2 regions of the Kitasatospora sp. NPDC090308 genome follow, and region 2 is predicted to be linked to the other one. Evidence: riboswitches for the same ligand, from Rfam matches in the RefSeq annotation. Region 2 holds a riboswitch; the other holds the start of a gene.
What was found. Region 2 has a riboswitch for cyclic di-AMP ahead of ACIQVD_RS25665 (transglycosylase family protein). Riboswitches for the same ligand answer to the same signal wherever they lie in the genome.
Positions count from the first base shown of each region.

Region 1 (7,043 bases), on a different contig from region 2:
CCGGGACCTTGTTGAGGCGGCCGGGGATCACCTCGGCCAGGTCCTCGTGGTTGCGGACCCGGACCATCGCGACCAGGTCGTAGGTGCCGGTGACGGAGTAGACCTCGCTGACGCCCTCGATGGCGGCGATCGCCTCGGCGATCTCGGGGATCCGGTCGACGTCGGTGTTGATGAGGACGATCGCGGTGATCACTGGACGACTCCTGTTCGAGAAGGTGCGCCCAGGGTATCGCCCGCCGGACGGGCGGCCCACGCGAACAGCCAGCCCGTCACGAAGCCGATCACGTGCACCAGGTAGGCCACCCCGTCGCCGCCGGAGGTGACCGACCAGAACTGCAGCGCGAACCACAGGCCGAGCACCAGCCAGGCCGGGAAGCGCAGCGGGAGGAAGAGCAGGGCCGGCACCAGCGTGGTCACCCGGGCCCTCGGGTACAGCCGCAGGAACGCGCCCAGCACCCCGGCGATCGCGCCGGACGCGCCGACCAGCGCCCGCACCGCGTCCGGGGTGCCCGCCTCGGCCAGCGCGTAGCCGTAGGTGGCCAGGTAGCCGATCGCCAGGTAGCCGACCAGGAAGCGGACCCGGCCCAGCCGGGCCTCCACCGCCGGGCCGAAGACGAACAGGAACAGCAGGTTGCCCACCAGGTGCAGCCAGCCCGCGTGGACGAACAGCGCGGTCAGCACCGACAGTTCGGGGATCTTGCCGGGGGTGGCCGGCAGCACGCAGCCGGGCGCCGCCGGGGGGAGCGCCGACAGCTGGGCCGCCGTCAGCGGACGGCCCCCCAGCAGCTCGGCCGGGACGGCGCCCCAGCGGTGCTCGTAGCGCTGCTCGGCGCAGGCCCGGGCGTCGCCGCTGCCGTACAGCGGGTTCGGGCCGGACGGGCCGAGCAGCATGGCCAGCGCGGCCAGTGCGATCAGCAGGTAGCTGGCGACCGGGGTGCGGGCGGCCCGCTCGGCCGCCGGCGAACCGGCCCGGGCGGGGGCGGAGAGCACCATGCCGGTCAGCATTCCTCGGGGGCGCACCCGCGACACCGGGCGCTGCTCCGGGCGGGTGAGCGTCCGGGCTGTGGACCGGTGATCCGCCCGTCCGGCGGCAGGCAATAGGCTGGAGGCCCGGAACCGGGACCAGCCGAGAGGGACCACTGATGAGCATTGCCGCGCCGACCGCCGAGACCCGCTGGCGCTGCACCCTGTGCGGCAACCTGACCCGGTTCGACGTCACCCGTTCGTCCCGGGTGACCGACTTCCTGCACTTCGACCTCTCCGGCGAGTCCAAGGTCGAGGAGACCCAGGTGCTCGCGGAGACCATCGAGTCCGTGCGCTGCCGCTGGTGCAACGCCGTCGACCAGGTCGAGCTGGTGGCCCGCCCCGGCGCCGAGGAGTCCGCGGAGGGCGGGGCCCAGCAGGGCTGACGCCGTCCCCACCGCCCCGCGTTCCCGTCCGGCCCGGACGGGGGCGCGGGGCGCACTCGTCGGCGGGGTGCTGTCGGAGCGGCACGGTAGACGGGACAATTGGCAGCAGCGGCGGACACCAACACCCGCCCGGCACCCGCCGGGAGGGCCCGCCAGGACCAGGATCGGAGCCGAGGACAGTGGCGGAGGCAGCGAACGCGCCGGCGGGCCCGGACGGGACCGCGCCCGCCCCGGCCCGGGACGACGCGGCGGAGACGGCCGGGCGCCCCCTGCCCGAGGGCGTGCGCCGGCGGGTGGTCGGCATCGCCTCGGACGCGCTCGGCGGCATCGCCCCGGGCGAGCTGCCCGCCTCGCTGCGCCCGTACGCCAAGTTCACCCCGGCCCGGCGGGCCAAGTACGCGGGGACCGCGCTGGCCGCCGCGCTGGAGTCGGACCCGGCGTTCCGGGTCCGGATAGCCGAACGGCTGCGGCTCGGCCAGCCCGACCTGGTGCAGGCCCTGGAGTCGGGCGCCGTCCCGGCCGCCGCCGACCCGATGGACGTGGCCGCCGCCGCCTACCTGGTCCGCCCGTCCGGCTGGGCCCGGCTGGTGGAGGAGGCCGGCGAGGAGGCCGAGCGGGTCGACGCCGAGGGCGCCGCCGCCGAGGCCGCCCGGCTGGCCGAGAAGCTCCAGGAGGAGCTGGCCGAGGCCCGGGCCGCGGCCCGCGGCGAGCTGGAGCGGCACCGGGCCGAGGCCGAGGGGGTGCGCCGGGAGGCGGAGTCGCTGCGCAAGAAGGTCCGCTCGCTGGAGGCGGACACCCGGCGGGCGCAGGCCGAGAACCGCCGGCTGGCCGGGGAGCTGGCCGAGGCGCGGGCCGCCGCCGCCGCCGAGCGCAGCGCCGCCGAGAGCGAGGCCCGGCGGCTGCGGCACCGGGTCGCCGAGCTGGAGGCCGCGGTGGAGAGCGGACGGCGCACCGCCCGGGAGGGCCGCAGCGTCGAGGACATGCGGCTGCGGCTGCTGCTGGACAGCGTGCTGCAGTCGGCCCAGGGCCTCCAGCGCGAGCTGGCGCTGCCGGTGACCGCGCTGCGCCCGGCCGACCTGGTGGAGGCGGTGGAGCCCGGCTCGGCCTCGCCGCACGACGTGGCCCGGCGCGGCCTGGCCGAGGACGACCCGGCGCTGCTGGACCAGCTGCTGGCCATCCCGCAGGTCCACCTGGTGGTGGACGGCTACAACGTGACCAAGACCGGCTACCCCCAACTGCCGCTGGAGCAGCAGCGGATGCGGCTGCTGGGCGGGCTGGCGATGCTGGCCCAGCGCACCCAGGCCGAGGTGACCTGCGTGTTCGACGGCCAGGACCTGGACGTGCCGGTGATCATGGCCCCGCCGCGCGGGGTGCGGGTGCGTTTCAGCCGGACCGGGGAGACCGCGGACGAGCTGATCCGCCGGCTGGTGCGGGCCGAGCCGCAGGGCCGTCCGGTGGTGGTGGTCTCCGCCGACCGGGAGGTCGCCGACGGGGTCCGCACGGCGGGGGCGCGGCCGGTGGCCTCGGTGCTGCTGCTGAACCGGCTGGCGCGCAGCTGAGGGGCGGTCAGCGGGCCCCCGGGCGGCCGGAGTGTGACGGTCCCGTGAAAGGGGGCGGGGGCGGGCATCCGGAAGCCCCCGGGAGTGGACGCGGAGGCAGGGACTTCACTAGGGTCTGGCGTCAAACCTATATTCCGGACCATCACTCGTCGGGGTGAGTCCAGCAGGAAGAAGGAGCTCCCCCTTGGCCTCCCACCGCCGTCCCAAGCAGCCGAGCCGTGCGCGGATCTCCGTGTTCACCGCTGCCGCCGCGACCGCGGTCGCCCTGACGGCCCAGGCCAGCGCGCACGCCGCCCCGGCCCAGCCGAACAAGGACGAGGTGAAGGCGCAGGTCGACAAGCTGCTGGAGGAGCAGGAGCAGTCCGCCGAGAAGTACAACGGCGCCAAGGAGCGGGCCGACCAGCTGCGCAAGCAGGCCGACGACCTGCAGGACCAGGTGGCCCGCGGCCAGGAGCAGTTGACCGAGCTGGCCTCCGGGCTGGCGGCGGTGGCCGGCGACCAGTACCGGCAGGGCGGCGTCGACCCGTCGATGCAGCTGATGCTCTCCTCGAACCCGGACCAGTACCTCACCCAGGCCACCTCCTTCGGGCAGGCGGCCAGCACCCAGGCCGAGACGCTCAAGTCGCTCAAGGACCAGCAGCGCCGCCTGGACCAGCAGAAGCAGGAGGCCTCCCAGGTCCTCCAGGAGCTGGACAGCCAGACCCAGGCGCTCAACGACGCCAAGAACGACGTGAACGCCAAGCTCGCCGAGGCGCAGAAGCTGCTCTCCAAGCTGAACGCCGCGGACCGCGCCTCCATCCTCCGCGGCTCCGGCGGCGGCACCGCCTCGCGCAGCGCCTCCCGGGTCGACCCGTCCACCCTGCCGCCGGCCAGCGGCTACGCGGCGACCGCGGTGGCGGCCGCGCTCGGCAAGCAGGGCTCGGCGTACGTCTGGGGCGCCACCGGGTCGAGCACCTTCGACTGCTCGGGCCTGATGGTGTGGGCGTACAAGCAGGCCGGCGTCTCGCTGCCGCGCACCTCGCAGTCGCAGGGCAGCTACGGCACCAACGTGGGCACCGACTGGCACAACGCGCAGCCCGGCGACCTGGTCATCTACTACGGCGACCGGCACCACGTCGGCATGTACATCGGCAACGGCCTGGTGGTGCACGCGCCGCGCACCGGTGACGTGGTGAAGACGATGAAGGTCGACACCCTGCCGATCTCCACCATCCGCCGGGTCTGACCGGGGCGGGTCGGGTCCGGCCGGGGCTGATCGACGGCCCGGCGAATCGGACAAACGCCTCACCGGGCGACAACTGACGCACTGTGACACGCCCGGGCGGGTCGGGATCCTGCTGTGATCCGTGACACGCCCGGGTGTGGTGTTTTCCGGCCGCAGGGTGAGAATTGCTCCGTGCTGGGTAGTGAACCGATCACGTTCGGTCATAAGTGTCGAGGTATTTGATTCAGAATCAGATTTTTTTCCGACAAGGATTTGAACGGATCACGGATCGGTTACTAGGGTCGTGCTTCGACCACCGCAGTGTCGATCGCCCAAGGGGGGCGGCGGCGGAGGTCGCCGCCGAGTCCGTGACGCAGCGGGCAGACCGTCAACACCGGGTCTGCCGACGGGGATACCCCTGCGGGGGTGCTGTCGAACGGAGCCGGGGAACCACGTTCCCCCGGGGTGAATCGGCGCCGGGCCGACCGCCGCGCGCGGTCGGTGAAGCGCCGTAGGGCATCTCTTCCAGCCCGAACCCGTCAGCTCACCCGGTAGGCGGTGTGAGGAAGAAGGAGTCCGCCTTCGTGGCGTCCCATCGCCGTCCCAAGCCCGTCGGCCGTGCCCGGGTCTCGATTCTCACTGCCACCGCCGCCGCTGCCGTGGCGCTCTCCGCCCAGGGCGGGGCGCACGCCGACCCGGCGCCGACCAAGGACCAGGTCAAGGCCCAGGTCGACGAGCTCAACGAGCAGGCCGAGGTGAAGACGGAGGCGCTCAACGCCTCGGTCGAGAAGCAGCAGGACCTGCAGAAGCAGGTCGGCCAGCTCCAGGACCAGCTCGCCCGGCAGCAGGAGCAGGTGACCTCCGCCCGGGAGTCGCTGGCCGGCATCGCCGCGGAGCAGTACCGCACCGGCACCATGCCGCAGACCATGCAGCTGATGCTCTCCAGCAGCCCGGACACCTTCCTCGGCCAGGCTGGTGCGCTGAACGCGGTCGGCTCCACCCAGGCCGACCTGCTCAAGACCTTCCAGAACGAGCAGGCCAAGCTCGACGCGCAGCGCAAGGAGGCCGAGACCAAGCTCGCCGAACTGGACACCACCACCAAGGCCCTCAAGGCCGACAAGGAGGACGTCCAGGCGAAGCTGGCCAAGGCCCAGGAGCTGCTCAACACGCTGACCCAGCAGGAGCGCGAGCAGCTCGCCGCCGCCGAGGCCAAGGCCGCCGCGGACGCCAAGGCGAAGGCCGACTCCGCGCAGCAGCAGCAACAGCAGCAGCAACAGCAGCGGGCCTCCCGCGACAGCGGCCGGGCGGAGCTGAACGCCCCGGCGTCCTCCAGCTTCTCGGGCAACGCGGTCGGCGCGGCGGCCTCCAAGCTGGGCAGCTGGTACTCCTACGGCGCGGCCGGGCCGAGCACCTTCGACTGCTCCGGGCTGATGCAGTGGGCCTACAAGCAGGCCGGGGTGTCCATCCCGCGCACCTCGCAGGCGCAGGCCGGGGCCGGCACCAGCCTCGGCACCAACATCGCCAACGCCCGTCCGGGCGACCTGATCATCTACTACGGCGACCAGCACCACGTCGGCATGTACGTCGGCAACGGGCAGATCATCCACGCCCCGCACACCGGCGCGCAGGTCCGCTACGAGTCGGCGACCGCGATGCCGATCAACCGGATCGTCCGGATCTGACGCTCCGTCGAGGCCCCGGCCCGGTACCCCGCACGGGGTGCCGGGCCGCTCTCGTTCGGATGCCCGATTAGGGGTCAAATATTCGGTGCTGTCAGGGTTTGGACTGGATCGGTCGGAATCGCTAACCTCTGCCCCCGGGCCCCCGCGAGGACGGCCGTCCGACCGCGGGCGGCGGCGGAGGCCGGCCGCAGAACGGAGCCGTCGCGCGTGTCCGTGCCCCGCCGCACCCCACTGCCCGGCGTCCAGCGCCTCGCCCGCGCCCTGGCGCTCACCGCCGCCGCCACCGGCGCGCTCGGCCTGACCGTGGGCGGGGCCGCCGCGGCCCCGCTCAGCCCCGCCGACCCGCCCAACCGCGGCGAGGTCAAGGCCCGGGTCGACCAGCTCTACGAGGAGGCCGAGCGGGCCTCCGAGCAGTGCAACGCCGCGCTGGAGCAGCAGCGGCGGCTCCAGGCCGAGGCCGGCGCCCTCCAGGACCAGGTCGCCGCCGGGCAGGAGGAGCTCAACCGGATGCGCGGCGACCTGGGCGCCGTCGCCGCCGCCGAGTACCGGTCCCAGGGCATCGACCCCGCCGTCCGGCTGATGCTCGACCAGGACCCGGCCGGCTACCTGACCGGCGCCCGCTCGCTCGAACAGGCCACCGCCCGGCAGGGCGACCGGCTGCGCGAGCTGGCCGAGCGGGCCCGGCGGCTCGACGAGCGGCGGCACGAGGCCGGCGCCAAGCTCGACGAGCTGGAGCAGGCCAGGCAGCGGCTGTCCGCCGCCAAGGACGAGGTCCGCGAGCGGCTGGCCAAGGCCCAGCGGCTGCTGAACGGCCTCGCCCCCGCCGAGCGGGCCCGGCTGACGGCCGACGACGCCCGGGCGGCCCGGCAGCGCGCCACCCGCGGCACCGACCGGATCGACCTCGGCGACCAGCCGCCCTCCTCCGACCGGGCCGCCGCCGCGCTGGCCGCCGCCATCTCCAAGATCGGCTCCCCCTACGTCTACGGATCGACCGGCCCCGGCACCTTCGACTGCTCCGGTCTGATGTACTGGTCGTGGCGGCAGGCCGGAGTGACCCTGCCGCGGACCTCGCAGGGACAGGCCACGGCCGGCCGGCGGGTGAGCCTCGCCGAAGCCCGGCCCGGAGACCTGGTGATCTTCTACAGCGACAGGCACCACGTCGGCATGTACGCCGGCGGGGGCGTCGTCG
Region 1 covers NZ_JBIVXY010000001.1:439,853-446,895, reverse strand. The annotation lists gene ACIQVD_RS01905 (Lrp/AsnC ligand binding domain-containing protein) at 1-193, opposite strand, end outside; gene ACIQVD_RS01900 (rhomboid family intramembrane serine protease) at 190-993, opposite strand; gene ACIQVD_RS01895 (hypothetical protein) at 1,143-1,409, shown strand; gene ACIQVD_RS01890 (NYN domain-containing protein) at 1,589-2,968, shown strand; gene ACIQVD_RS01885 (C40 family peptidase) at 3,153-4,193, shown strand; cyclic di-AMP (ydaO/yuaA leader) riboswitch at 4,593-4,746, shown strand; gene ACIQVD_RS01880 (NlpC/P60 family protein) at 4,757-5,854, shown strand; gene ACIQVD_RS01875 (NlpC/P60 family protein) at 6,062-7,043, shown strand, end outside.
Region 1: linked by a shared signal. The riboswitch ahead of ACIQVD_RS01880 (NlpC/P60 family protein) and the one ahead of ACIQVD_RS25665 (transglycosylase family protein) in region 2 are both predicted to bind cyclic di-AMP.

Region 2 (7,043 bases):
GTCGCCCCGGCCGCGACCGGGCTGGGCGCGGCGCGCTGTGGTGGGCCGGTGGTCAGCCGTGGGTCACGCTCACAGCGCCGCCTCCGCTTCCGGAACGGGCTCCCGGCGCCCGGCGGCTCCCGCCACCGTCCCCGCCGCCGTCCGGACCCCGGGCGCGGGCTCCGGCTCAGGTCCAAGTCCGGCCGCCGGCTCGGGCTCCGGCTCGGGAGGCCGGCTCGCCGGCAGGTGACGGACCGCGGGGAGCGCGAGCAGGACGAACGCGACCGGGACGGCGAGGGCGGTCATCCCGAACAGCGTGGGACGCACGCCGAGGCTCTCGGAGAGCGGACCGGCCAGCACCAGCCCGAGCGGCATCAGGGCGACGGCGATCAGGTGGTCGTAGGAGCTGACCCGGGAGAGCACCCGCTCCGGTATGTGCACCTGGAGCGAGGTCTCCCAGAGCACGAAGAGCAGGGACACGCCCACGCCCGTGACCGCCTCCAGGGCGGCGATCACCCAGACCGGCGCACCGGAGCCGATGATCGCGGCCTGGCAGGAGGCGACCGCCATCGCCACCGCCGCGACGGCCATCGGGCGGACCGGTTTCCACCGGTAGGAGCACACGTCCCCCACGATCGAACCGAGGCCGAAGGCGATCACCACCACCGTCCAGGCGTTGGCGCCGCCCCACTCGCGCTGCGCCAGCACCGGCCCGAGCACGAACACCGAGGGCAGCACCACGACGTGGTAGACCGCCATGGCGAGCATGCTCGACCACACCCACGTCCGGCTGCGCACCTGCTGCCAGCCGATCCGCAGCTCGGCCAGGAACCCGGGCCGCTCGCCCCGCTCGGCCCCGCCGCCGGCGCCGTCGACGCCGCCCGCCGCGACCGCGCCGTCGACCGCGCCCAGCCGGGCCAGCACCGCGGCACTGACCGCGAAACTCGCGGCGTCCATCGCCAGCGCACCCCCCGGGCCGACCGCCGCGATCAGCAGACCGGCCAGCGCCGGGCCGACCACCAGGCCCGTCGACTGGACGAACCCGCTCAGCGCGTTCGCCTCGCGCAGCCGATCGGCGGGGACCAGCAGGGGCAGCAACCCGGTGGAGGCGGGGAGGAAGAAGGCGTCCGCGACCCCGAACAGCGCCATCAGCAGCGCCAGCAGCCCGACCCGGGCGGTGCCGGTGAGCAGCAGCACCGCGACGGCCGCCTGGACGGCGCACCGCAGCAGGTCGGAGGCCAGCATGATCCGCCGTCTCGGTATCCGATCCGCCCAGACGCCCCCGACCAGGGTGAACACCAGCAGCGGGAGCAGCCCGGCGGCCGTCACCAGCCCCACGTCGACGGCCGAGCCGCCGATCGACAGCACGGCGAAGGGCAGCGCCACGAACGACACCCGGTCTCCCAGGGTCGACAGCGACTGGCCGACGAACAGCCTGGCGAACTGGCGCTCGGTGCGGAGCACTTCAGGAATCAGGGCACCCACGGAACCTCCCCAACGGACTCGACGGACCTGACGGACCTGACGGACCTGTCGGACCTGTCGGACCCGACGAACTCGACGGACCCGGCCACGCGCCCACCGGAACAGCGAGCAGGGCGATCGTAGGAAGCCCGCCGACCCCCTGTCGCATCATTTATCCGCAACGCGCCGAATGCACCGTTTGCACCCAACTCGACTACCCTCAAAGGCAGTTGGCGGGCGAGAGCCGCCGACACCACCCCGTCGGAGCACCGGCCTTCCCCGCTCCCTCCCACCCCAATCCCACCGATCGGCCAGACTTCTCCCACCGATCCGCCGGCCCTCCCCTCGTCCTCCCGCCCGATCTCCCGTCAACAGGTCGTCCACACACCACGCAGGACCCGACGTGACGAGGGCGTGATCCGGGCGCGACGCGCTTGTGATTGCCACGTTCGAGTGAATAGGCTCGCCCCGGCTCGCACCGCCGGGCCCCCGCACGCGACAACGCCGAGCCCTGTCCACCGCGCTGCGGGTCGACCACCAAGACCCTTGGGCAGGGACGGGGGAACCACGATTGTTGCCGTCCCCCACGGCTAGGGGTGAAGCCGTCCGCACCGGGTGACCGGGGCGCGACGGCCGGGCCTCCCTCCCGGCCCGAACCCGACAGCTCACCCCGTAGGCGTGCGGAGAGGATCTCGCATGCTCTTCACGGGTTCGGGACGCCACCGCCGGCAGGGTCCGGCGGAGAAGGCGGCCGAGCGGGCGATCGCGGCGGCCGGCGTGGCCGGTGTCGGCATCGCCCTGCCGCTGCTCGCCGTCACCGGCGCACACGCCGCCCCCAGCGCGGTCTGGGACCGGGTCGCCGACTGCGAGAGCGGAGGGAACTGGAGTTCCGACGCGGGCAACGGCATCTACGGCGGCCTGGGGATCACCGCCCAGCGCTGGAACGACTACGGCGGCACCCAGTACTCGGCGCTGCCGAACGGGGCCACCCGCAGCCAGCAGATCGCCGTCGCCGAACGCATCCTGGCCACCGAGGGCCCCTCGCCCTGGTCGGCGTGCGCGGACGACGCGGGCCTGAACACCGCCAGCGCGCCGGGCGTGGTCGACGACAACGACTCGGCGGACGAGACGGGTTCGCTGCGCGGCGCGCGCGGCGTCGCGGCGGTCAACTCCGCCCCGGACGGCAGCACCGTCCCGGACGGGAAGAGCACGCCGGTGTTCTCCGGCCTGCCCGGCTACGACCCGGTCTCGCACGTGTACTGGTACGAGAAGAACGGCGCCTGGTTCTGGACCAGCCACCAGAGCCTGTACGAGCGCTACATGCAGCTGACGCACCCCCAGCCGCACCCGAGCGCGCCGACCACGACCACCCCGGACCCGACCGTCCCCACCCCGAACACCCCGAACGCCCCGGACGCCTCGGCCACCCCGACCGTCCCGCCGGTCCCCCCCACCGACCCGGCCGCTCCCGGCGACCCCACCGACCCGACCGCCTCGCCCAGCCCGAACACGCCCACCGACGGCAGCACCGGCACCAACGACGGGAACGGGGGCGGCCTGCTGCCCACCCTCCCGGTCACCCCGTCGCCCGGCCCGTCCACCGGCACCGGCACCGGCAGCACCCCGGACGCGTCGCCCGGCGGCGGCACCACCACCGCCCCGGGCGCGGGCAGCGGCACGACCGCGCCCACGGACGCGTCCACCACCCCGGCGGCCCCGACCACCCCGGCGGCCCCGGCTCCGGCAGCGTCCCCGGCCCCGTCCGCGCAGCCGTACACCGTCGGCCCCGGCGACACGCTGGCCTCGATCGCCCGCAGCAACGCCGTGGGCGGCGGCTGGTCCGAGCTCTACAAGTCGAACCAGCAGCTGATCGGCGAGAACCCGGACCTGATCCGGCCCGGCCAGGTGCTGGACCTGGGCTGACGGACGCCCGGACCGGCCGCCGTCACTTCGGGACGGCGGCCAGTCCGGTGCAGCCGCGCAGGCCGTCGCGGCGCTGCTGGGCGGCCTTCGCGGCGCTGCCGTTCTGCGGGACGGGCACGCCGCGGCCGTCGATGTGGGCGGGGGTGAAGGTCTCGCCGGTGACGCGGCCGTCGGCGGTGACGGTGATCGTGGTGACGCCGGTCTCGTCGGAGGCGGTGTAGTTCGAGGTGCCGTACCAGAGGAAGTTGCCGAAGCCGTACGCCACGTAGGTGTTCCCGAGCATGCCCGCGCCGAGCATGGTGTGGGCGTGGGTGCCGACCACGGCGGTCGCTCCGGCGTCGGCGAGCTTCTTGGCCAGCGAGGTCTGCGCACGGGTCGGGCAGGCCACGCCCTCGTCGCCCCAGTGCAGGTAGACCAGGACCACGGGCGCCTGCGCCTTCGCCCCGGCCACGGCCCGCAGCAGCGCGGTCTCGTCGAGGGCGGACGCGATGCCGGGCTTGTGCGCGCCGGCCCGCCACTTCTGGTTGGTGATCTCGTCGACCTGACTGGCCGCCAGGACGGCGACCCGCACGCCGCGCACGGTGGTCAGGTACGGGGCGTACGCCTCCTCGGCGTCCTTGCCGATGCCGATCACGGGCACTGGGGAGGCGGCCTTGGCGGCGAGGGTGTCGGCGAGGCCGTCGGGGCCGAAGTCGACGGCGTGGTTGTTGGCCTGGGAGACCACGTCGACGCCCGCGTCCTTGAGCGCGCCGAGCGCCTTGGGCGTGGTGCGGAAGGTGTAGGTCTTGGGTTCGGCCTTGCCGCGGCCGGTGATCGCGGTCTCCAGGTTGAGCACCGCCAGGTCGGCGGCGGAGAGCGTGCCGGAGATCGGGCCGAGCGCGGTGTCGGCCTTGGCGGCGCCGAGCCGGGCGGCGGTCCGCCCTTCGAAGTGGACGTCCCCGGCGAACGCCACCGTGATGCCGCTCCCCGCCCCGGCCCCCTGACCGGGGCCCGGGCTCGCGCCGGAGGCCGTCGCGGCGGGGTCCTGCGGAGCCCCGCTCCCCGACCCGGCGGGCGCCGAACTGGTCGGCGCGGCCGGTCCGGTGGCTGCGGCGGACGCCGAACCGCCCCCGGCGGTGGGGGCGGCCCGGTCCCCGGCGGGCGACGGCCCGCCGCATCCGGCGAGGGCGCCCAGCAGCAGGACGGCGGTGGCGGTGGCGGCGGCTGTGCCACCCGTGGTGCGACGCATGAACGGACCCCCCGGCAGTTCGGTGACGACGCACTGTATCCGCGCCACTCGAACACCGGAAGACCGCAACGGCACCGCACGGTCACCGCTTCCGTCGGCCGCCCCCCGCTCCGGTCGAGTCGGATGGTCGGACGAGCGGATCGGCGGGCGGTCGGTCCGGCCGTCGGCTCAGGCCAGCACGCCGGCGGCACGCAGCAGCCAGCGGTTGGTCCGGCCGACCAGTCCGGCCCGGTCCAGCACGGAGAGCACCTTCTGCGCCATCTCGACCTTGGTGGCCCGCCAGTGCGGATTGGCGCGGGCGACGGCCCGGCCGGTCTTCGGGTCGACGCCGACCGCGGCGTACAGCCGGGGGTGGATCAGCGCGGTGGTGGCGTAGTAGACGATCAGTCCGATGAACAGCTGCTCGTACCGGCGGCGGACCGGGCCGAGGCGCTTGCGGACCAGTTCCTCGCGGGCGTAGCTGATGTGCCGGGCCTCCTCGATGACGTGGATCCGGGAGACCTGGCGGGTGAGCGGCTGGAGGGTGTCGTCGTTCATCACCTCGCGCTGGAAGGCGTCCAGGATCTCCTCGACGTACATGGTGCCGCCGAAGGTCTGGCTGTGGGTGGAGATCGCCTTGAACAGCCGGCCCAGGTTGTGCGCGACGAATCCGGCGCCGTACGCGGGGACGCCCATCTTGGCGATCATGCGGGCGAACATGATCGAGTGCCGGCACTCGTCGGCGATCTCGGTGAGCGCGTACTGGACGTGGTTGCTGGTGGGGTCCCGGTCGAAGGCGTGGCGCAGCAGCATCTGCATGAGGATCTCCTCGAACCAGATGCCGACGCTGGCGATGGAGGCGACCTCGTGCTTGGAGAGCTCGATCCGCTCCTCGTCGGTCATCCGCTCCCAGAGGTCGGTGCCGTAGAGGGAGAGGTGGCGGGGCGGGCAGTAGTAGGCACCGGGGACGGGGTCGGCGTCCCAGTCGACGTCCTTGAGCGGGTTGAACGAGAGCTTCGCGGAGGAGGCGAGCAGGCGTTCGGCGGTGCGCTCCCGGTCGGGTGCGGTGCGGGTGGACTGGGTGGAGGCGGGCTGGGGCGGCATGCCGGCTCCTTCTCGGTGAGGGCGTGGAGGGTGGAGTGGTGGCACTGCCGCGAAGGTAGAAGTTATTAGACTTCCCGTCAATACACTGCGCGCGAAGAGCCCCGAAGAGCCATCGACCTGACGACCCCACCACCCGATGACCCCACGACCTGACGACCTGACAACCCGGAGAGCCGTGCGCCGACCCGACCGCCCCGACCCGCGCCGGGTCCTACCAGCCCGTCGGGTCCTACCAGCCCGTCGGGTCCTGCCAGGCCGCCAGCACCCGCCCGCTGACGAAGCGCCGCCGCTCCCCACCGACCGGGTCGGTGAACTCCAGCGAGCGCGCGAGCAGCTGGAGCGGGCGCCGGTAGTCCTCCGGCGCGCCCCCGTCCAGCACCTCCGGGTAGAGCGGGTCGCCCAGGATCGGCAGCCCGAGCCCGTTCATGTGCACCCGCAGCTGGTGGGTGCGCCCGGTGCGCGGGGCGAGCCGGTAGCGGCCCAGGCCGCCGCGCGCCTCGGCCAGCTCGATCCGGCTCTCCGCGTTGGGCTCGCCGGGCTCCTCGTAGGCGTCGAGCCGCCCGCGGTCCTTGCGGAGCCGGTTGCGCACCACGGTCGGCGGCAGGGCCGCCGCGCCCTCCTCGTGGCGGGCGACGGCCTCGTACTCCTTGACCGCCTCGCGCCGTTCGAACAGGCCCTGGTAGGCGCCGCGCAGCGCGGGGTCGACGACGAACAGCACCACGCCGGCGGTGAGCCGGTCCAGGCGGTGGGCGGGGCTGAGCCGGGGCAGGTCGAGGTCGCGGCGCAGCCGGGCGAGGGCGGTCTCGGTGGCGTGGCTGCCGCGCGGGGTGGTGGCGAGGAAGTGCGGCTTGTCGGCGACCACGATCCGTTCGTCGCGGTACAGGACCTCGACCGGGAAGGGCACCACGGGTTCGGGCGGTCCGGGTTCGCGGTGGAACCAGACGTGGCCGCCGGGCCGGTAGGGCGTGTCGGCGGTGACCGGCCCGTCCTGGCCGGCGAACTCGCCGGCCGCGAGCATGGCGGCGATCCGCCCGTCCCCGGCGGCGCCGCCGTAGCGCTCCTCCAGGTAGGCCCGGACGGTCGGCCAGGCGCCCTCGACCGGCAGTCTGACGTGGACCGGGTCGATGCCGTCGCGCTGCGGCAGCGGGCTGAGGGGGGCGGGCTTCCTACGCACCACCGTGCGCCGCCCCGGGGTCCGTCCGGCGGGTCTCCATCCGGCCCACCCTAGCGGCAGGTCACCCGTCTGGGCGCGGGCGGCCCGCCGTGCGACGATGGCAGGGCGGTACCCCCGCCCCCGAACGGTAGGTGGCCGGATGGACGCCGAGAACCACATGGACACCGGGCAGCAGGGCACGATTTCCCGGAC
Region 2 covers NZ_JBIVXY010000013.1:30,018-37,060, forward strand. The annotation lists gene ACIQVD_RS25660 (MFS transporter) at 70-1,464, opposite strand; cyclic di-AMP (ydaO/yuaA leader) riboswitch at 1,969-2,136, shown strand; gene ACIQVD_RS25665 (transglycosylase family protein) at 2,140-3,366, shown strand; gene ACIQVD_RS25670 (CapA family protein) at 3,389-4,594, opposite strand; gene ACIQVD_RS25675 (diiron oxygenase) at 4,763-5,677, opposite strand; gene ACIQVD_RS25680 (pseudouridine synthase) at 5,907-6,854, opposite strand; gene ACIQVD_RS25685 (SpoIIE family protein phosphatase) at 6,991-7,043, shown strand, end outside.